DNA from 2 places in the Halobacillus ihumii genome. Region 2 is predicted to be linked to the other one. Evidence: a T-box and tRNA genes for the amino acid it is inferred to sense, from the RefSeq annotation. Region 2 holds a T-box; the other holds one or more tRNA genes.

Region 1 (11,721 bases), 3.1 Mb from region 2:
TTTGTATGAAGATATTATAAAATAGGATCAGGTACTAATAACAAATCATAATACTTAGTAAGACCCCAAGGAGGACTTGTTTTATGAATGGATCTTTAGAAGGCCGCACTTATGTTGTCATGGGTGTTGCGAATAAGCGCAGTATTGCGTGGGGAATTGCACAATCATTAAATAAAGCAGGAGCGCGATTGATCTTCACCTATGCTTCAGAACGATTTGAGAAGCCAGTCCGCGACTTAGCTAACACACTCGAAGGACCGGAATCCCTATTTTACGAATGTGATGTAACGGATGATGAGGCGATCAACCAAACGTTTGCAGCGATTCAACAGGATGTCGGCGTCATTCATGGCCTGGCGCACTGTATCGCCTTTGCCAACCGTGAAGAGCTGAAAGGGGAGTATGTCGACACAAGCCGGGATGGTTTCTTGACCGCTCATAACATTAGCTCCTATTCCTTAACAGCTGTTGCCCGAGCCGCTAAGCCAGTCATGTCTGACGGTGGCGGGATCGTCACTCTTACGTACCTTGGCGGGGAAAAAGTAGTGGAGAACTACAACGTCATGGGAATTGCGAAGGCAAGCCTTGATGCCAGCGTCAAATACTTAGCGAATGACCTCGGTAAACACCAGATCCGAGTTAATGCGATTTCAGCAGGTCCGATTCGTACACTGTCAGCCAAGGGCATTGGCGACTTTAACAAAATTTTAACAGAAATCGAAGAGCGTGCTCCGCTTCGTCGTGCTGTAACTCAGGAGGAAGTAGGCGACACAGCGTTCTTCTTGATGAGTGATCTTTCAAGAGGAATTACCGGTGAAATCATTCACTGTGATTCTGGTTATAATATTGTAGGGTATTAATCTATCCCTGCCCCTGAAGGTAATGTAGCCACATTACCTTCAGGGGCTTTTTTATGACTGAAAAGAGCTTACTCAATGCGTTAGGTCGGAATGTTGCTTCGTTAAGTCGTTATCCTCTCGAGTCAAGGAGGTATATTAATGAGATAGGTCGTTATATTTTTGAGACAAGGCGTTATCGCTTTTCGTTAGGGAGCTATAGATACACTAACCAGTTGTAAGGAATGAAAATGCAGCACATGAAAAGATAGGTGGGCATATACATAGAATGACGACCAAATGAAAAAGGGGAGATACCTTAAATGGCAAGTAAAAAGAAAACGGCAAAACCTCCTGTTCTGTATATTACACAACCCAACCTCGAACCGGCTGAAATATCCATGCAAACGAGTTATCATAGCGATGTACCATCGGACCAATCACCGACCCAGCAGCCATCGTCGGACCAACCGACTTCCTCACAACAACCACGGCGAGTGAATAATTTTCAAAATCAATTGCGGCAAAGGAGCACGTATCGTAAAAAAATAACTAGAAATCAAAAAGATGTACCTAAACAGCAAAATGCGGAGCAGGAGGATCAATCCTCTGACAATAAAGAGAATCGAACAAAATTTCGTGATATGACGATTGAGGAGAAAGTGAAGTATTTCGTTAACCTTCCTGCACAAGTTCCGAAAATGAAATGTGAGGTAGCAACGGCGGAGGAAGGCCAATTCCGCGGATTCATCGAAGGATATAATGAAGGTGTAGTTGAGATGAAAACACTTCAGAAGCCATTCGAACAGCATATAAAACTCCAAGATATTCAATCGATTCGTTTACTTGGATTCTAGGTTCGCACATGAGTACCGACGAGATGACCTCGGCTAGTTTAGCCCGACGTCATCTTTTTTTGTTTTGGAAAATAGACCTCTACCCATAACACCCTAATGGTTTCTGAGTCATATACTATACAAGAAAAAATAGGAGGTGGATGGATTGAGTAACAATAATGAGGATTTCCAGAATATTTCTGGAAGAATTATCGATATGATTGTAGGCTCGACATTGAAGAAACATGGCGTAGAGCTGGACGCTAGTAAAATAGATCCTGAGCAAAGAGAAGAAATCAAAAAAATTGTTGAAGATTTAAGGAAAAGTGCGGACTCGTTAACTAAAAAAACTAGTGAAGAAGATAATAAGGATGAAAAAGATAAATAGATCGCTTAGCTGAAGCCGGATAATGACCTCCATTGTCCGGTTTTTTTATTGGTCACTGTAAAATCATGAATGGTTCTCTCCGTTTAAATCGTTGTTGCTGAAGCCTCGTTGCCGTCACTGGGAGGATAAGGCCGCTAATTTCCAATGATGTTTCGAAAAAGTCATCAATATTTTAAGAAAATAGGTATGTATATAGAGACAATCACCCTTCCCCTTTAAGGTAATCAGCGTAGGATATTATTAAATAGCAAGAAGGAGGTGACGTAACATGGGAATGTCAAGTTATGACAAAAAGAGATTGTTAATGTTGGAAAGAAGAAATAATGAGAAGAATTGGGAAGATCTAGGGCCGGTTACGTGTGAGGATAAGTGTGACGATCATTGTGATTACAAGCACGACAAATGTGACTGTAAATATGAATGCAAATGTGATTTTGAAGATAACAGGGATGACAACTGTCCAAAGTGGAATGCTCTAGACCCAACGATGGAATTTCCTTTTGGGAATAGTATCGATCAGGATGCTGAAGCAGAACTGAAAAATGTGCAGAAATCTTTTGAATCGATTGTGATCAAAGATTCATGCGATGTAGATGTTAGAACAACTGATACGCAATTAGCTGTTAATATTCAGGTGGCCATCCAGGTAGCTATTGCCCTGATTATCAGCATATCAATTGCAGACAGTGAAAGAGCTAACACGATCACACAGGATATAGAAGCACAGTTGAAATCTGCCCAAGTAAACAAACAGCAGACGTATATCGAGAATTCACGCAACGTAACAGTCGCAACAGACGATTCAGATGTTGCAGTAAACGTTCAAGTAGCCATCCAAGTACTAATCGCATTGGTGGTTCGACTAGGTATCTTGTAATGTAATGGTATATTCATGCAAAAAGAGGTAGAGTACCCTCAAAGTTGATGACTAAATCTATTTAAGGGAGATGCCTAACCTCGTAATTTGGCATCTCCCTTTTCCTTTGTTATAGCTGAAAAGGAAGGACTATGTAAAAAGAATAAGAACATGAAGAGTGAAGAGAATCCGATTTCATATATGCATGACCGAGCGATTTGACTGCATAATTGAAAACCCTTCAAGGCCGGAGTCACTTTTATAAATGTTTTAATGAACGGAAAGTTACGGTCGAAAAAGACGGGTTTCTTTTATGTCCCTCCTTCACCGTTTCATAGTCAGTGGCTCGCAATCTTTGAATGAAGTCACCGTTCATCTTGCTCGAAATTGTTCACAAAGTTAAGCATGGAATGCCTTCAGTTTTAGATTACTCTGATTTATCGGGGTGGAGTTGTCCAACATGAGTGTTGGCTAATTCAGTATAACCTTTTTTATACAAGAACATGGCAGGTTATGAAATAGAGGGGGTATCCAACATATAAGGTTGGACCCCCCTCCCTTTCTAACCGTTACTTGAAGTTAAAAAACTGATCAATCATTACACACATGGGTCTTTTAAGCAGCTAAGGGGATTAATAAAGATGACTCCGGTTTAGTACACCGAAGTCTCCTTATAAGTGCATAATCCCTTTACGCTCATTTTTTCATTTGATAGGTTGAAGTTTCCGCATATGACACTGCTTTAAAATAGTGCTGAAACAGCTGGCAGGCAAGTCACGTGGCAGAAGCAATCTAGATCAACTGTAATACATATGCCGGTAGCACTTAAGTCTCCTGTCGCCTGTTCTGCCGGGCAATCATGCTTGCATTCACAATGTTCGTCTTCATCAGGAGAAAGAAGCAATTCCAACGTAGCGCAGCAATCGTCGTCTACATCTTTCACTCGGAAGAAGAAACTTTCTTTGATATCAAAGTCATCACTGCCATTCTCGCAGCGCTTTCCTCCAAACCCTTTAAATGGCTTACATGTTCCTTTGCAGTAAAGAATAACAGGGATGGTATCACGGCCATTTCCTCCGCCGGCACCGCCAACCAAGTCATCGATAGACTGTCTGCATCCGGAATCACAGCAGTTGTTACCAACTACATCATCTTGTGCCGCTTTGATATCTCTAAGGATATCGCAAACACAACTTTCTACATCATAATTTCTTTCTTTACAGCCCATTTATTTAACTCCTTTCTGATTTCCAAACGTATTGACGTATTGTCCTTAATAGACTATGTAATTATGCCCTGTGGGTGTGGGCATCTGACTGTTTTATAAGAATTGCTGAGGAGAAAGGGATGATTGGGCAGGTGACCATACCAAATAATGAATTCAACCATAAAATATCAATGACTTTTAATAAGGAGATGAAATGAATGTCTGAAAAGAAAAAAAAGGTGATCCATGTTAAGGATCTTGTTATTAAAGCAGACAATGTTGTTATCGAACCGCAGCATCACGATAAACACGACAAACATGATAAACATGATAAACACCATGACTGGCGCGATAATGATCCTTTCTTTGGCGGACGCAGAAGGGAACATGATGAGAAGGATAAAGGTCATGATGATGAATCAAGTTCACGCGGAGGGTTTTCCTGGCTCTAATTTATTGGTAATGGTGAGGTCACTACAAGGTAGTGGCCTTTTTCTAACGATTAAGGAGGAAACAACATGGATATGGGATGGTTTGCATTTATCGTATTAATCTTTGCCAGCTTTCGTTTTACAAGACTAGTCGTCGATGATCTTATTCTGGAATGGGCTCGCAAGCCGTTTGAAAAAGTAGTAACTACTACGGATTCAAGTGGTCATTCAGAGGAATGGAGGGAGCCAAGGGGGATAATCGGTGAATTCCTCCACTGTCATTGGTGTGTAGGGGTCTGGTCAGCTTTCCTTATGATTGTTATTTATTATTTGATTCCTTACGGTGAAATTGTTCTGCTGATATTAGCAATAGCCGGTCTCCAATCCATTATTTACGAATGGAGTGAGCACTGATTGGAAAGAAACAAAAGTCTCTCATCAAACTGATGCAGGAAATTGACAAGGAAGTAAATCAATCAGACGGTTTAATGAAGAAACCGGAAAAGCGTTTCACGGAGTGGCAGCGAGATTTTGATGCCTGGGAGAAGCGTTTTTCAAAAAGAATGACCAAAATCGAGAAGGAACTGAATAAGCAAATGAAGAAGATGGAAAACTTTTTTGAATAGTTCGGGTAAGAACAGGAATACTTTTAAGCAAAAGGGGTATCTACTTATATAGAAGGAAGGGGGAGAGGCTTCAATGGGATATATTCTTCCAGTCACTCATTATCAGTATATGGATTATAAGAAACGAGTCACTCAGACGGCGCGATCGCCTTTTGCTTTAGATGCTGTGTTTAAAGCTACTCTCGATCAAAAATTGGGGAACGCACACGAGCAGCAAAGTGAACTTCAAGAAAAAAATGACGTAAAGAATGAACCTTTGCATCCACTATACACTCCAGCGACGATTCACTATCATCCTGTACCCCATACTCAGAACGTTTCAGAAAAAGTTTATTCCAATGTTACCGGTAAAGGGCTTCACTTCAGTAAGAGGGTATAGTCCTATCCCATGCCATCGATCAAGGAGTTTTTCCTATGTCCTTTAAACAAATCAATGAACACTGCTATTACTATCACGGGGCCGTGAACATCGGGTATGTCCATGAGGGAGCGACTGGTCTGCTGATTGATACCGGAATTGATCGCTCTTCCGTAAAAAAAGTGCTCAAGGAACTCAAAGCCAGAGAGCTTCCCTTGACGCACTTATTTATTACGCATGCCCACGCAGATCACTATGGCGGTGCTGCTTATGTGCAAGAGCATTACCACGTACATACAATAGCCCCTGTGCTGGAAGAGGCAATTTTGCGAAACCCTCAGCTTGAACCGCTTTATTTGTTTGGCGGAAACGACCCATTAGAGGAATTGCACAATAAGTTTCTACAAGGTCCAGAGATGCATGTAGATCAAATCGTAACAGAGGGCTCTCTGCCCTTAGGTTCATTACAGGGGGAGATGTATTTATTACCAGGGCATAGCTATCATCAGCTTGCTCTACACATTAAAGGTGTCTTATATGCGGCCGACACCTATTTTAGCGAGGATCAATTGCATAAGCACAAAATTCCATACGTGACAGATGTGGATTTGACACTTAAAAGCCTGCACAAGCTTTTAGAATTTTCCTGTGAAGGGGCTTTGCCGGGCCACGGAGATTATGAAGAGAAATACAAAGAGACCGTTCAGGCAAATATAACGTATCATGAGCGACTCTTGCACTGGCTTGAAACTTATCTGCAGTCACATCCAGAAGGTACTACTCATGAACAAGTTATTTCAGCTATGTGCCAAAATTATGAGGTGAATGCTCCGCAATTTTCGCAATGGCTGTTATTCAGAACGGCTGTCACAGCCTATCTCGTTGCCTTAAAGAAACAGGAGCGGGTACAGGATAGGGTGGAGAATTTTCGCTGGACTTTTTACCCTGCTAATAAGGCATAATAAAAAGCTGTTCACCTGGTGTATATTCAGCCATCAAAATTTGGTCCACACTCGATATATTTTGGTTGCGTAATTCATTTTGCAGCCATTGTTTATCAAATCCGGCTTCTTTCAAGTTATCCCAAATGACTTCTCCATCGCTTATAAAAATACTCGACAACGAAACAGTCGATAAAGGAATATTCAAATCTTTCTTGGTCGGGGTCTGATGCTCTGATTTCTTTAACACGGAGATCGATCCATCAGTTTCAAGTACGGCATATTGTACGTCTTTTATCGTGAACACATCTTTGGATCGCAATAAATGCTGAAGCTGATTAATATCTAATTTATTCTTCTTCAACTGCTTTTTCATGATTTTACCTTCATGAATGACCAGGGAAGGGCTGCCTTCGAGAAGATGCCTAGTCCCTTTGAATTTTTGAGTTATAAGTTCGGTTACGGAGATCAGAATCCCCCAAAGTACAATCATAAACGCCATTTGTCTTAGTCCAACTTCGCCGTCATAAAGAGCATTCCCCACTAGCTCGCCTAATACTAAAGCAGAGATAAAGTCAAAGGGCGTAATTTGAGTAATTTGAGTTTTCCCAAGGATCTTGGTTATAAGAAATAGGGCGACAAACCCAAAAATAATTTCAGCGAACATTTGTAGATAAGCCATACCATCACCTGTTCCTCTAGCGTATTGTCTAGCTATCATTCTAGACGAAAAAGGCGGCTTCTATACAAAAAAGATCTGCCTTTGGTTAGGCAGATCTTTTTCATTTATAAGTCTTTAATCATGGTAACGTGAGGGATGCCGGCATCCATAAATTCTTCAGAAATGGTCCGGTATCCCAGGCTTTCATAAAAGCCTTCCGCATGCGTTTGGGCATTGAGTTTCGCTTTTGAATACCCTTCGTGTTTAATGACGTTTTCCATATGGTGAATCATTTGCTGGCCATACCTATGACCTCTGAGAGCTTTTTCCACGCAAATTCTCTCAAGCTTTGCATAATCTTCGATAAATCGAAGTCTGGCTGCTGCAAAGGGCTTCCCATCCAGGTAGCCGACGAGATGTTTAGCGGAATCATCAAAGGCATCGTGTTCATCAGCTTCTGAGACACCCTGTTCATCAATGAATACATTCCGGCGTATCTGAAAGGCGTCGGTTAATTCTTGAGGATTTCTAACGGTGCGGATATCCACCTGCATTACTCATCACCGAATCGAAAGGTTTCGTAAACACTCCAGGCTCCATTTTCTAACTGATAAAGCAGTTGAAAGCGATCCACTTTGTCTACGATATCAAAGCTTTCCATACTCAAACTTCCATATACATCGGAAAACTCTTCGTCAGACAGCTTTTGCGCAATCGTAATGTGAGGCACAAAAGCGTACTCCTGATTATCAGGCATGGTGCCATTACGTAATTTTTCATTTAGTTGAATAATTGGGTCAGTGGGATTGACTTTTAAATAAATCGTGTTTGTTACAGGTGAAAAAGAACTGACCTTTGTTACTTCTACTGAGAATTGAGATGTATCTTTGGCGATTTTTTCTAACTCTGGAATAACTTCTGCTTCCAGCTTCTTTTCCTCTACTTCAAACGGTTCTTTTAGAGTAATATGTGGTGGAATCAGAGCGTAATGCGGGTCATAACGTTTACGATAAGAGTTCGCTTCATCCTGTACTTTTTTTGATGGAAAAATTGCTATACCATATTTCATTCAGTTGATCCCTCCTAATTCTTTCTTTACACGCTACTTACGGCAATTAGCCAAATATCGTTAATAAAGCTCGTTTGAAATCCTGCTGCCAGGACTTCCAGGTATGGTCCCCAACGAGCTCATGAAACACATAAGATAAAGACTGCTGAGATAAGTATTGTTGTAGATCGAGATTGGGCGTCAGGAAATCTTTAGTCGCCCCATCTGTCGTCTCCACTGCGGTTTCTTTATTCCCAATCGTATGGTAAATCGTCAAGGTTGACAAATCTTTAGCTGATTTTACAACTTCCATCACATGAGGATCTACATAAGGACTTTGCATAATTACATTGCCAAATACGTTTGGAAATCGGGTTGCTGTCATTAAGGCCAGCGTACCTGCAAGTGAATCTCCAACGAGCGTACGCCCATTTCCCATATAGAAACCAGGAAGCTCTTCTTCTAGAAAAGGAACAACTTCCCTTACTAAAAAGTTAACATAATCACCTTGCTTGTTTCCATCAGGATGGTACTTGTCCCGACGATCATGCTTATTATGATAATGAATGCCAATGAAAATTGTGTTTTCAATCTGTCTATCTGCATGAAGCTGATCACTCAGCGTCGCAGCGCGGCCCATCTGAAAGTAGTCGTTTCCATCCTGCATAATACAAAAATGGTATTTATACAGGGGTGAGAAATTTTCAGGCGTGTACACTTTTAGTTTCATTTCTTCATTGAGATACTGGCTGTCGATGCTGTATTCAGTCATCTTCCCGTCTCTCCCCATTTGACCACCTCCTAACATCCGATCGAGTTCGCGCATGGAAATTCCCGTATCGTAAATCGTGTAACGTCTCCCTTTTATTTTATCATATAATTGTGAAAAAAAGGAGAAGGGAACCGATTTGCCCCGTTAGAAAATTTTCAAACTAAAAAAACATCGAAATATGTTGACAATGATGTCATAGCATTGTATATTAATAGTTGTCCTGACAACAAGATGTTACATAATATGATTCCGTAGCTCAGCTGGGAGAGCGCCACCTTGACAGGGTGGAGGTCGTTGGTTCGAGCCCAATCGGAATCATCCATCAAAGTGCCGGAATGGCGCAGTTTCCTATCAAAGGGGAGGCTGCGTCATTTCTTTTGTTTGGGTTTTTCCCTCGCCCATGCTGCTATACGTATATCGGGTTACTGCCATCGTGAAAGGTCAAATGAATTTATAGCCATGTTACGCTTTGGTGAAATTTCTAGTAATCTATCAGAAAAAACTGGGGCTATTGTAGCCGACGATGTTGCTAAAATAGTAGGTGAATTACTAGAATTTTTTGCTTCAACCTATAAAGAGATGTTCGATTTTGATGGCGGACCCGTACATGATGTTTTAACTGTGGCCTATTGTATTGCTCCAGAATTATTTAAGACAAAAGATGTAAATATTACGGTGGAAACGAAAGGGGAACTAACCTCAGGGACAACTCTAGTTGATGTACATGGGGTCACTGGTAGAAAGATTAATGCCAGGTTTGGATTAGGACTTGATGTGGAAGGCTTTTGGGAGCTAATGATTGAATCTCTTAAGAAATACTAGAATCTAGTTTGTAAAGCGGTAACCCCGCATTCTGCTAAATTGCAATGTATAATAGGAGTGTAAAAGAAGGAAACAAAGCGTGAACTGCTTTTCATATAAAAGGTATGATGAACCCGCATCTTAGATAAGAATGCGGGTTTGGTTATCTCTGACAGTAGTAATACCTATGACGTTTTAACCCCCTAAAATTTGTAACTCCCTTGGGAAGGAAGTTAATACCTCAACCTTTCCGCTTTCGTTTATATAAACTTCATCTTCAATGCGTACTCCGCCAAAACCAGGGATATAAATGCCAGGTTCGATCGTAAATACCATACCTTGTTCAGCTGGATCCTCATTCATTTCATGGATCGATGGTTCTTCATGAACCTCGATACCTAGACCATGTCCAACACGGTTATTAAAGTATTTGCCATAGCCGTGGGCATTAATGACGTTTCTCGCTTCGATATCAAATGTTTTGACAGGGACGCCAGCTTCTACTGACTTCACGCCAGCCTGATTGGACTTCAGGACAATATCATAGATTTCTTTTTGCTTGTCCGCCGCCTCGCCAATCATAAACGTTCTGGTTATATCTGAACAGTATCCATCTCTTATAACCCCCATATCAATTAATAGGAAGTCACCTTTTTGAAAAGGGCGATCACTCGGGCTGCCATGAGGGAGAGCCGATTTTTCCCCAGATAATACAGTGGTTGAAAAGGAAGGGCCTTCTGCGCCGTATTTCTTCATGAGATATTCTAATTCGGCAGTTAATTCTAGTTCAGTCATCCCTATTTTTACCTTTTTAATTCCTTCGGCAAGAACTTTTTCAATGATATCGACAGCCTGTTGTACGTAACCCATTTCACTTTCAGATTTTCTTAATCGTTGTGCGTTAATGGATGGTTGGATGTCTACATAAGATGCTTCAGGAAAATGAGTTACTAATTGATTATGCTGATACATGCTTACACTCTTCATCTCAAGACCGAAGGATGTGATATTCTCCCCGAGTGTATCTTTTAGTTTCTTAAATGGATTTTCTTCATCTGAAATCGGAACGACCTGTTTAACAATAGATTCATCAGCAGCTATTTCTTCATCCAATGCGGGAACAAATAAGGTGTATTCCTGGTTGCGGTTATCAACAATTAATCCCATAAATCGTTCGTGTGGATCTGAGTTGAAGCCAGTATAATAGAATACATTTGCAGGTGATGTAATCATAGCCACATCAATATCTTGATTTTCAAGAGATTTTTGCAGTGTTTCTAATCTGTTTTGGTAATTGATAGCCATCGTAAGATCCTCCCATTCTGTTTGCTGAATTATTTATCGTAGTGATTAATATGGATATCGAAATATTGTTCCAGGACAGACGGTTTTTCACTATTGCTGACGTTCGTCTTTTGTTTTTCCTCATGACGAGTGACGATTAAAGAATTTCCTGAAAGTGTAATCCGTCCATCCAAGGTGGCCAATGATACGATTTCCTTTTGGGTAAAGTGGGACTCTGGCGAAGTCTGATTAAAGTGGCAGGCTTTTTCAAACTCTGATAGTTTTCTTGGTTTCATGTCGAGGCGAAATAATGTTTCCCATTCATCTTGGTTATCCTGTCTTTTTAAATCATAAATTTCCTCTTTTATTTTTACCATACAGTACACTCCACTAACATCTTCCCGTGTTTCACCAGTTAAAGGAAGTGGCATCCTAACGGAATCACCGAAACCGACATCCACTAAATACGGCTGGTCCATCTCGACAATAAGGCAAGCATGGCTCCCTTCCATGGTCCAAGAGCCGTCGGGACGCTTAACTGTAGCAGATACAAAACGGCTATTGAAACCAAGGCTTTGTAATAGCCAGTTAAACAGACCATTTAATTCATAACAAAAACCACCACGGCGGTTTAAGACTATTTTTCGGTAATAAGTTTCAACATCTAACGGGATCG
Region 2 (11,721 bases):
AAGCAAGTCCTATAATAAATGGATAAACGCCCCAATGGTCAATCCAAAATGAGTAGTGGGCTTGGCCATGGAAATGCACGCCTAAACCGAGAAGCAGAACCCCTGTGAAAATATTCGCAAAATCACGCGACAAGTAACTATGTAAAAGAAAGGCAGCCCCAATGATAATAAGTATAGTCGGCCATGAGTAAAAAGGGTTTAAAAAGGGTATATTAAACTGTCGAAGAAGAAAGTACAGTCCGAGTCCGATTAGCAAAAAACCGGCAAAGGAGTCAGTATTTTTCAAATGATTACACCTCCAGAGATACATAGTTCTAGAATTTAACTATAGCAATTAGGTTAAAAAACATAATATTTCAAGTCCAGTGAGCTTTTATAAAATTGATTTCTTGCGATTACCTGTTCGTTCTGGTATATTACAGACGAGTTATTAATTTAGAGTGTTTCTAATCTAAGAGCCTGACGTAATAAATGGACCTAAATGTATCCTATCACAAGGGATTCAAAATCTGTTCATAATTTCACAAAAAAAATACGAGGTTTCATGTTATAATCAAGTTATATGAGATAGTTTTGAACGTTAAATGGGGGTAGATGAAATGCACATTTTAGCAGTAGGTCTTAACTATAAAACAGCCCCTGTGGAAATACGAGAAAAACTTACATTTTCAGATGAGCGTTTAACGGAAGCGATGCAAAAGCTTAATTCACAAAAAAGCGTACTTGAAAATGTAATCATTTCTACATGCAATCGAACAGAGATTTTTGCTGTTGTTGATCAACTCCATACTGGCCGCTATTATGTTAAACAGTTTTTGGCTGACTGGTTTAATATTGACAAAGAAGAATTTTCTTCATTTCTCTCTATTTATGAAGCGGATGGAGCTATGGAGCATTTAATGCGTGTGACTTCTGGTCTTGATTCAATGGTGCTGGGTGAGACGCAAATCCTAGGTCAAGTCAAGCAAGTCTTCTTGAAAGCTCAAGAGGCAAATACCACAGGGACTATTTTCAATCAACTATTTAAGCAAGCCGTGACTATGGCGAAGAAAGCTCACAAAGACACAAGTATTGGGGATAATGCTGTGTCTGTTAGTTATGCAGCCGTAGAGTTGGCACGTAAAATATTCGGTGATTTAGTTCATAAACACATCGTGATTATCGGGGCAGGGAAAATGGGAGAATTAACTGCCAAGAACCTCCACGGTTTCGGTGTCAGAAAGGTCACGGTGCTTAACCGGACGTTGTCGAAGGCTAAAGTAGTGGCTGATCAGTTTAATGGACAAGCTTCTACTATGGATCATTTGGAATCAGTATTAATGGATGCTGATATCGTGATCAGTTCTACCGGCTCGTCTGAATATGTACTTACACATGAACAGGTGGAACCTATCCTTCGATCTAGAAAAGGGAAACCGCTTTTCTTTGTGGATATAGCTGTTCCCCGGGATCTTGATCCGCGTTTAGAAGAACTTGAGAGCGTCTTTCTTTATGATATTGACGATTTACAAGGAATCGTTGATGCGAACTTAGCTGTACGTAAGCAAGCTGCGGAAAAAATTGAACTGATGATTGAAGCTGAAATTGTAGAGTTTAAAGAATGGCTTCAAACAATTGGAGTTATCCCTGTGATTTCTGCCCTTCGTACTAAAGCATTGGGGATCCAATCAGAGACTATGAGCAGTATTGAAAGAAAAATGCCTGAGTTAACAGAACGGGAAAAGAAAGTATTGCGAAAGCATACGAAGAGTATTATCAACCAGATGCTTAAAGATCCCATACTGCAAGCAAAAGAACTTGCTGCACAGCCAGATGCTGAAGCATCTCTGCATCTCTTTACTCAAATCTTTGGGATTCAAGAAGAGGTTGAGGAGGAAGTGAAGGAACAGGAGAAGAAAAGTAAAAAGTCAGTAAAGGGTTCTGATGATCCTATTTCCTTCCCCACACTTACTCAGTCTGTAAATTCTTAATGGTGGAGGCTTACTATGTTCGAGTTTAAGTGGGTCTATGAGTTAATCCTCTTCCTGTATGGCTGCAGCTTAATTGGATATTTTATTGATTTCATTCAAAATAACCGGAAGGCTAATAGAGCAGCCTTCTGGTTACTTAGTATGGTTTGGGGGCTTCAAACCCTTTTTTTGTTAAGGCAGATTTTTGTAGAAGAAAACTTTCCAGTTATGACTGTTTATGATGGTCTTTACTTTTATGCCTGGATCTTAGTAACCTTTTCATTAATTATTAACCGGCTATTTCGTGTGGATTTCCTTGTGTTTTTTACAAATGTTGTAGGATTTCTCGTGATGTTGCTCCATATCTCGACGAGAGCTCAAAGTGTGCTTGATGATCAGGGAATTGAATTAGTTCATGAAATGCTTGTAGCTCATATAACGCTGGCCATTATTTCGTACGGATTTTTCACATTTTCGTTTATTTTTTCTCTCATGTACCTTTTTCAATACCGATTACTTAAACAGAAGAAATGGAATACTAAGCTGCTTCGGCTCGGTGATTTAACGAAGCTGGATCATTTTTCATATATTTCGGTGATTCTTGGGGTTCCATTACTTCTAATTGCGGTGATTCTTGGGGTAACATGGGGGTATGTTTCAGAAGATGTGTTTTACTGGTACGATTCAAAAACCCTCGGATCATTCATTGTTCTCCTTGTCTATATCATTTATTTATTTTTACGGGTGGTGAAAGGGTATCAAGGTCGGGCAATTTCATTGTTTAATACAGCGGCATTTTTGATTCTTTTAATAAATTTCTTTTTATTCGGCTCGTTGTCGAATTTCCATTTCTAAAATTCTTCTAGGAGGGTGACTGTGAGAAAAATAGTAATAGGGTCGCGAAAGAGTAATTTAGCAATAACGCAAACAGAGTGGGTCATTGATCAGTTAAAAAAAATAGATCCTTCTTATGAATTTGAAATTAAAAGGATTTCTACAAAGGGTGATCGGGTTTTAGACGTTACTCTAAATAAAGTAGGCGGGAAAGGCTTGTTTATTAAAGAAATTGAACAAGCCATGTATGATAAGGAAATTGATATGGCTGTTCACAGTATGAAAGATATGCCTGCGGTTGTAGCTGAAGGACTAACGGTTGCTTCGGTTCCGGTACGTGAAGATCACCGTGATGCATTTGTGTCGAATGGACACGTAGCTTTAAAGGATTTGCAAGAAGGTGCTATTGTAGGAACAAGCAGTTTACGACGCGGCTCACAGATTAAAGCGGTTCGGCCAGACCTGGAGATTAAATGGATTCGTGGAAATATCGATACACGTCTTCAAAAGCTTAATGATGGAGAGTATGATGCCATCGTACTTGCAGCAGCGGGGCTGAAGCGAATGGGCTGGAGTGAAGATCTTGTTACCGAGTTTTTAGAGCCTGATGTTTGCGTGCCAGCGGTAGGACAAGGTGCACTCGCTATCCAATGTCGCGAAGATGACAAGGAATTATTGGAATTCTTGCAGAAAATTAATCATCAAACTACTGAAAGCACCGTTACTGCAGAGCGGAAATTTCTTCACGACTTAAATGGCGGTTGTCAGGTGCCTATCGGGGGGTACGCCAATCTTAATGGAGAAACGATAACACTGACAGCGCTGGTAGGTAAACCCGACGGTACAACAATTCTTCACGAAACAGTATCGGGCACAGACCCTATTGCTGTAGGAACAGAAGCGGCTCAACGTTTGAAGAGCCAAGGAGCTCAGGAAATTGTGGATGATGCTATCGAGGAGTATGACAAGTAATGTTACCACTAGCGGGGAAGAACATCCTGGTAACAAGGGCGTCTTCTCAATCATCATCTATAACAAAGGAAGTTGAACAATTAGGAGGAAAGGTGCTTCATGCTCCTCTCCTCCAGTTTAAGTTGAATGATTCTTTAGAAAATCAACACATTCTGACCAAACTTCACGATTTTAGCTGGGTTTTTCTGACAAGCTCTAATGGCGTGAAGTTTTTTTTCGAGTTGATTAACCGATATAAGATTAAGATACCTGAACATTGTAAGTGGGCCGTTGTTGGTGATAAAACAGCTCACATGCTTGAAACGTATGGGATAGGACCGGATTTTATTCCGTCGGATTATCAAGCGTCATCCATGATTGAGCAATTCTTTGAGCAGGTAGAGAAACCTGGAAAAATTCTATTTGTACGGGGGAATAGGTCTCGGGAAATCTTGCCTCGTGCCTTCAGAGAACTAGGGGTGTTTTTCAAAACAGTTACCGTATATGATACCCTATTAGTAAAGGAAAATGATTTACTTGCTGCTCAGCTTGAGAAGCTGGATGCGGTGACTTTCACAAGTCCGTCTACTGTAGAAGCATTTATGCGGCTGACAAAGGATCAGAAGGAACTTGCTTTGAAAATTCCCAGCTTTTGCATTGGTCCGACCACCGGGAATGCTGCAAAATCTTCTGGCTTTAAGACGGTGTATGTTCCAGAAGCATATACAATTAAATCTATGGTCGATAATATGACAGACCATTTTGACAAGAAAGGATAGTTCCTAATGAATCAATTACAGTTTAAGCGTCATCGCAGGCTAAGAAGGACAGAATCAATGCGCTCCCTCGTTAGAGAAACATATCTTCATAAAGAAGATTTAATTTATCCAATCTTTGTGGTAGAAGGGGCTGGTATTAAGAATGCTGTTGCTTCTATGCCCGGAGTACATCAAGTCTCGCTTGATTATTTGGGAGAAGAAATGACGGAACTGGAGCAACTCGGTGTGCGATCCGTAATCGTCTTTGGAGTGCCGAATGAGAAGGATGCGGTTGGCACCCAGGCTTATCACAATGATGGGATTGTGCAACAAGCGATTCGTTATATTAAAAAAGAACATACTTCGCTAACTGTAATTGCGGACACTTGTTTGTGTCAGTATACGGACCATGGTCACTGTGGTGTTATAAGAAATGGTGACATCGCCAATGATGAATCACTCGAATTGATTACGAGGACCGCTGTAAGCCAGGCGGAGGCGGGTGCAGATGTGATTGCACCATCAAATATGATGGATGGCTTTGTTGCTGCTATTCGCAAGGGGTTAGATGAAGCCGGATACAGCCAGATTCCTGTCATGTCTTATGCTGTTAAATATGCGTCAGCGTTCTACGGACCATTCCGTGATGCAGCTCATAGCTCTCCGCAATTTGGCGACCGCCGCTCCTATCAGATGGATCCGGCGAATCGCTTAGAAGCCTTGCGTGAAGCCGAATCTGATATTGGGGAAGGTGCTGACTTTTTAATTGTGAAGCCAGCTTTGTCTTACCTGGATATTATGAGAGAATTGAAGGACCGATACCATTTACCATTGGTGGCTTACAACGTGAGCGGGGAGTATTCTATGATAAAAGCTGCAGCTCAAAATGGCTGGGTTAACGAACAAGAAATCGTACTTGAGAAACTGACTTCCATGAAGAGAGCAGGAGCCGATCTAATTGTGACTTATTTTGCAAAGGATGTCGCTCGCTATTTAGACCAGTAATTTTGTTGAAAGGAAAGGGTGTTGAGGATGAACTTTGATCGATCTGCAGATGCGTATAAAGAGGCAGTTGATTTAATGCCGGGAGGAGTAAACTCTCCCGTCCGTGCCTTTAAATCAGTAAATATGAATCCAATTTTTATGGAGCAAGGTAAAGGGTCAAAAATCTATGCCATCGACGGGCATGAGTATATTGACTATGTATTAAGCTGGGGTCCATTGATACTTGGTCATGCGGATGACCGGGTTGTAGAGTCGCTTAAGAAAATGACAGAGCTTGGGACAAGTTTTGGTACACCAACTTTAATAGAAAATAAGCTAGCACAGCTTGTGATCGATCGTGTACCTTCGATCGAAATGCTCCGCATGGTGAACTCAGGTACAGAGGCTACGATGAGTGCACTGAGAGTGGCAAGAGGCTATACCGGTCGTAACAAAATACTTAAGTTTGAAGGAAATTACCATGGCCATGGTGATTCCTTATTGATCAAGGCGGGTTCAGGTGTGGCTACACTAGGGCTGCCGGATTCACCTGGTGTACCGGAATCGATTGCTAAAAATACGATTACTGTCCCTTATAACGATCTGGAAAGTGTGCGTTATGTATTTGAACAGTACGGTGATGACTTGGCAGCTGTCATTGTTGAGCCCGTCTCAGGGAATATGGGCGTTGTTCCCCCTACTGAAGAGTTTCTTGCAGGATTGCGATCAGTTACACAAGAGCATGGAACCGTACTCATTTTTGACGAAGTCATGACAGGCTTTCGTGTAGGTTACAGTAGTGCCCAGGGACATTTTGGTGTAACTCCTGATATGACTTGTCTAGGCAAGGTGATCGGCGGGGGACTTCCTGTAGGTGCATATGGCGGGAAGCGTGAAATCATGGAAAGTGTAGCACCTGTCGGAGAGATTTATCAGGCTGGGACTCTATCGGGAAATCCATTAGCCATGACGGCTGGTTACGAGACCTTGAAGGCAATGGACGAGAATGCATACGAGCAAATCAGTAAAAAAGTGGATCGTCTAATTGAAGGGTTCACTGCCGCAGCAACAGAACATCAGGTTCCTTTAACTGTGAATCGCGCGGGCTCTATGGTTGGATTCTTTTTTACGAATCAACCAGTCACGAATTTTGAAAGTGCTAATGCATCAGATTTAGAAATGTTCTCTACCTACTATCGTGGCATGATCGAAGAAGGAATCTTTCTGCCACCATCTCAGTTCGAAGGGATTTTCTTATCGGCTGCTCATACAGAGGAAGATATTGAATATACAATTAAAGCGGCTGAGAAAGTTTTCGCTTCATTATAGAGGTGCTCAGAAGGGACATCATCGTAAAAGATGGTGTTCTTTTTTTGTGCGCGGAATGGGCTGTCATCTCGCTAAATGATGTATATAAGACAGAGTTTTGCATAAGGTGTATTAAACAACTATGTTGATTTTAAATAGGGAGGGGACGATAGAGTGGGTAATCAAGAAGAACAGGTTTTTTCATTTTATTTAAATGAATCCTTACAGTTTAAGGGAGGACAGGGCGTTCGTGAACTGCTCGGCATATCTTTAGAACCGGAAATCACACTCGAGGATTTAGGGGAAGAAGTTCGGTTAAAAGGGACCGTCATTTTGGCAGGTGAATACATGCCAGGGCAAGAAGAAGATAAGTATGCAGACACGGCACCAATTCAATCAGGCAGGATAGTAGATTTAGTAGAAAGAGGGGAGGAAGGGGTTTACGAATTTTCCCATTCCTTTCCGGTTGAAGTGACCATTCCGGCAGATAGGGTAGACGATGCTGACCATGTTCATATTAACATTGAAAGTTTTGACTATGAGATTCCTGCTGAACACCATCTTAGACTAGAAGCACAGCTTAACATAAATGGGTTGAGACAAGAGCAAGACTCGCCAGCTCCTGAGCAAGAAGTATTTGATGAATCATTAACGGTTGGGCCTGTGGATTTTAACCATGAGGAACCTGAGAGGCCTGACACCCCGATTTTTGATCTTCAGGAACATCGAAAATTACAGGAGCTTGAGCAACCGGAGGATATTAACGAGCAGGAGGAAGAAGAGGGAAGATGGTCTTATAAAAAGTCACAAAGTTTATCAGATTATTTTAAAGAAAGTAAAATCGAGCATATTCAGGAGATTTCCTCTGAAAGCACTAGTGAATGGGAAGGGACCACAAATCATGTAAATGCAAGTGAAACCCCTCCCCATTCCACTCTCGCTTCATATCAAGAAGGGGAAGAAAATGAAAACGGAGAAGAAGCTTCCCCCTCAGCTGGTGTAAACGGGATTAAACAAATTTTCAAGCATCTCTTTCCTAACCGAGAAGATTCCTACACGAAAATGAAAATGTATATCGCGCAAGATAACGAAACTGTTGAAATGATTGCGGAAAGATATGAAGTTCCTGTTAAACAAATCGAGAAAATTAATAACCTCGAGGAAGATGTAAGCCCAGGACAAATCGTTTATATTCCGCATTAAATCCATTTTAAATGAAATGCTATATATAAACCGATGAAAATACCGGTCAAGAAAACATCAAGTGTAGTTGGCCAAAATATCGTTCGAAACAGCTGATAAATCATAATCGGCAGAATGGCTCTCTCGATAATAAACAGCCAATGTCTGCACCATGGTGGGAGTCGGTAGCGATAAAATCGACTCATGAGAGTTCCTCCTTAGTCAAAATTATACGTTCGCAAGCGTTAATTACATCAAAATTTTGCTGAGATCAAACAAAGAATAAAGCCTAAAATAATAAAAAAAGTTGACTTTATCAGTGAATTCTATATACAATATGAAAAAGAATACCTATATGTGAAATGCCGTGATAGGGAAGAGTACATGAATAAGCGCTACAGAGAGGGAAATATTTGCTGGAAGTTTCCTAGTCCGTTTATTGATGGAAGGTCGCCCTGGATGCAGTTTCTTTGAATGTTAAGTAGAAGAAGCCGGTTCGAAGCCGTTAACAACTTATGAAGTGTGCAGGGAATTCCCTGTGAATAAAGGTGGTACCACGGATAGTAATCTCTTTCGTCCTTTTTGAGGATGAAGGGGATTTTTTTATTTTACGAAAAGATTAAAGGAGGAACAGATTCATGGAGCATAATGATGTAACCATGCCAACAAAGTATGATCCGGCTGCAGTCGAAAAGGATCGTTACCAATATTGGGTAGACGGCAAATTTTTTGAAGCGACAGGTGATAAAAATAAAGAACCTTATACCATTGTTATTCCGCCGCCGAATGTCACCGGTAAACTGCACTTAGGTCATGCCTGGGATACGACATTACAAGATATTTTGACACGTGTTAAACGCATGCAAGGATATGACGTACTTTGGCTTCCTGGGATGGATCATGCCGGAATTGCCACTCAGGCAAAGGTGGAAGCGAAACTTAAAGAACAGGGTACTACCCGATATGATCTTGGCCGTGAAAACTTTCTAGAGAAGTCATGGGAATGGAAGAAAGAGTACGCCCAGTTTATTCGAACCCAATGGGAAAAATTAGGGCTTGGGCTCGATTACTCACGTGAGCGCTTTACGCTTGATGATGGCTTATCAGAAGCTGTTAAGGAAGTGTTTGTAAAACTTTATGAAAAAGATTTGATTTACCGTGGAGAATATATAATCAATTGGGACCCAGCGACAAAAACAGCTCTCTCAGATATTGAGGTAGAATACAAGGATGTCCAGGGTGCTTTTTATCACATGCGCTATCCTCTAAAAGACGAAGAAGGTTCGATAGAGATTGCTACAACTCGTCCGGAAACAATGCTTGGAGATACCGCAATTGCTGTTCACCCTGAGGATGATCGATACAAACACCTCATCGGTAAGAAAGCAATTTTGCCAATCATCGGGCGCGAATTGGAAATCGTGGCGGATGACTATGTGGAAATGGAATTTGGATCGGGAGCTGTTAAAATCACACCAGCACATGATCCTAATGATTTTGAAATTGGTAACCGTCATAACTTGAAACGTATCCTCGTTATGAATGAAGATGGGACGATGAATGATCAGGCTGCGCAATATCAGGGTATGGATCGATTTGAATGTCGTAAACAAATTGTTAAGGACTTACAAGTGGAAGGTGTTCTTTTTGAAATAGAAGATCATCTGCACTCTGTTGGTCACTCTGAGCGTAGCGGAGCGGTAGTGGAACCGTATTTATCTACACAATGGTTTGTTAATATGGAGCCGCTTGCAAAAGAAGCCATAAACTTACAAAGCAGTAACGATAAGGTTCATTTCGTACCGGACCGTTTTGAGAAAACATACCTGCGCTGGATGGAGAACATCCGTGATTGGTGTATATCCCGTCAACTGTGGTGGGGACATAGAATTCCTGCCTGGTACCATAAAGAAACCGGCGAAATTTATGTAGGAAAGCAAGCTCCCGCAGACGATGAGAACTGGGAACAGGATGAAGATGTACTTGATACTTGGTTTTCATCCGCTTTATGGCCGTTTTCCACGATGGGATGGCCTGAGAAGGATAGTGAAGATTTTCAGCGATTCTTCCCGACCAATGCGCTAGTCACGGGATACGATATTATTTTCTTCTGGGTAAGCCGGATGATTTTTCAGTCGATTGAATTTACAGATCGTCGTCCATTTGAAGATGTGCTCATTCATGGACTCGTTCGTGATGCAGAAGGCCGCAAGATGAGTAAGTCGCTCGGTAACGGAGTGGACCCGATGGATGTCATTGAGAAATACGGTGCTGATTCATTGCGTTACTTCCTTTCTACCGGCTCAGCTCCAGGTCAGGACCTGCGCTTCCAGTGGGAGAAAGTTGAGTCCACGTGGAATTTTGCTAATAAAATTTGGAATGCTTCTCGGTTTGCTTTAATGAATATGGGTGATTTAACCTACGAGGACATTGATTTATCTGGTGAAAAATCGGTGGCTGATGATTGGATTCTCACCCGTTTAAATGAAACGATTGATCAGGTTACACGCAATATCGACAAATATGAATTTGGAGAAGCAGGCCGTCACTTATACAACTTCATATGGGATGAGTTTTGTGACTGGTATATCGAAATGGCCAAACTTCCACTTTACGGAGAAGATGAGGCTCGCATTCTTACAACACGTTCGATCTTAGCATACACCTTAGATCAAATTATGCGTATGCTCCATCCGTTTATGCCGTTTATTACGGAAGAAATCTGGCAGCACTTACCTCACAAAGGAGAATCGATCACGCAGGCTGCTTGGCCACAGGTGAAAAAGGAACATCACAACGAAATAGCCGTTGCGGAAATGGAACGTTTAGTAGCGATTATCCGTTCTGTCCGTAATATACGAGCAGAAGTTGATACGCCAATGTCTAAAGAAATCCAATTGTTGATTCAAGCCAAGGATGAAGCAGTAGCGGCTGAACTTGAGAAAAATCGCAATTATTTAGAGCGATTCTGTAATCCAAGTGAACTCGATATTGGTACTGCTCTCAAGGTACCTGAAAAAGCAATGTCTGCTGTGATAACAGGCGCAGAGCTTTATCTCCCCCTTGCTGGTCTGATTAATATCGATGACGAAATTAAACGTCTAGAAAAAGAATGGCAGAAGTGGGATAAAGAAGTAGATCGCGTTCAGAAGAAATTATCGAATGCTGGGTTTGTTAATAAAGCTCCTGAGCATGTTGTCGAAGAAGAACGTAAGAAAGAACAGGATTATTTGGATAAACGCGGTAAAGTAGAAGCTCGAATTAATGAACTTAAAGCATAAAGCTAGGGGAGGGTGTTCAAGCGAATGCTCTCCTCTTTTTTGAAAGAAGGTCGTTTTGATGAATTACTATGAAGCCATACAATGGATTCACTCACGTGAAAAATTTAAAGTCAAGCCAGGTTTAAACCGAATGAAATGGATGATGGAGAAGTTGGACCATCCAGAAAAAAAGATAACTACTATTCATATTGCCGGAACGAATGGTAAAGGCTCTACATTAACATTTTTACGGAACCTGTTACAAAACCAAGGGTATGCTGTCGGGAGTTTTACGTCCCCTTATATCACGCGTTTTAGTGAAAGGATTAGCATCAATGGAGTGCCGATTGAGGATGAGGAACTTGCTAAACTTGTACTCGATATTCAACCACTTGCAGAACAATTAGCGGATACAGTTTGGGGAGAGCCCACAGAGTTTGAAGTGATCACAGCGATGGCTATCCTATACTTCTCACGTAAGCCTTTGGATTTTGT

What was found. The T-box of region 2 lies ahead of G6R08_RS02235 (valine--tRNA ligase). A T-box ahead of a tRNA ligase gene usually reads a tRNA of that ligase, here a tRNA-Val.
Region 1: it has a tRNA-Val gene. The T-box ahead of G6R08_RS02235 (valine--tRNA ligase) is inferred to sense a tRNA for this amino acid. The anticodon was not compared.

The regions. Positions count from the first base shown of each region.
Region 1 is NZ_CACVAO010000001.1:3,552,108-3,563,828, forward strand. It holds gene fabI (enoyl-ACP reductase FabI) at 84-860, shown strand; gene G6R08_RS17730 (CotO family spore coat protein) at 1,160-1,693, shown strand; gene G6R08_RS17735 (hypothetical protein) at 1,839-2,060, shown strand; gene G6R08_RS17740 (spore coat protein) at 2,548-2,937, shown strand; gene G6R08_RS17745 (CotY/CotZ family spore coat protein) at 3,659-4,144, opposite strand; gene G6R08_RS17750 (hypothetical protein) at 4,342-4,575, shown strand; gene G6R08_RS17755 (DUF1360 domain-containing protein) at 4,642-4,968, shown strand; gene G6R08_RS22170 (hypothetical protein) at 5,043-5,180, shown strand; gene G6R08_RS17765 (hypothetical protein) at 5,254-5,559, shown strand; gene G6R08_RS17770 (MBL fold metallo-hydrolase) at 5,595-6,500, shown strand; gene G6R08_RS17775 (DUF421 domain-containing protein) at 6,487-7,161, opposite strand; gene G6R08_RS17780 (GNAT family N-acetyltransferase) at 7,266-7,694, opposite strand; gene G6R08_RS17785 (YjcG family protein) at 7,694-8,209, opposite strand; gene G6R08_RS17790 (alpha/beta hydrolase) at 8,256-8,978, opposite strand; tRNA gene G6R08_RS17795 (tRNA-Val) at 9,206-9,278, shown strand; gene G6R08_RS22175 (nucleoside hydrolase) at 9,255-9,782, shown strand; gene G6R08_RS17805 (M24 family metallopeptidase) at 9,957-11,066, opposite strand; gene G6R08_RS17810 (arylamine N-acetyltransferase family protein) at 11,096-11,721, opposite strand, start outside.
Region 2 is NZ_CACVAO010000001.1:412,410-424,130, reverse strand. It holds gene G6R08_RS02280 (LiaI-LiaF-like domain-containing protein) at 1-286, opposite strand, end outside; gene hemA (glutamyl-tRNA reductase) at 600-1,970, shown strand; gene G6R08_RS02270 (cytochrome c biogenesis protein) at 1,986-2,804, shown strand; gene hemC (hydroxymethylbilane synthase) at 2,826-3,755, shown strand; gene G6R08_RS02260 (uroporphyrinogen-III synthase) at 3,755-4,513, shown strand; gene hemB (porphobilinogen synthase) at 4,520-5,497, shown strand; gene hemL (glutamate-1-semialdehyde 2,1-aminomutase) at 5,525-6,805, shown strand; gene spoVID (stage VI sporulation protein D) at 6,959-7,987, shown strand; gene G6R08_RS02240 (hypothetical protein) at 7,984-8,172, opposite strand; T-box leader at 8,325-8,550, shown strand; gene G6R08_RS02235 (valine--tRNA ligase) at 8,605-11,247, shown strand; gene G6R08_RS02230 (bifunctional folylpolyglutamate synthase/dihydrofolate synthase) at 11,306-11,721, shown strand, end outside.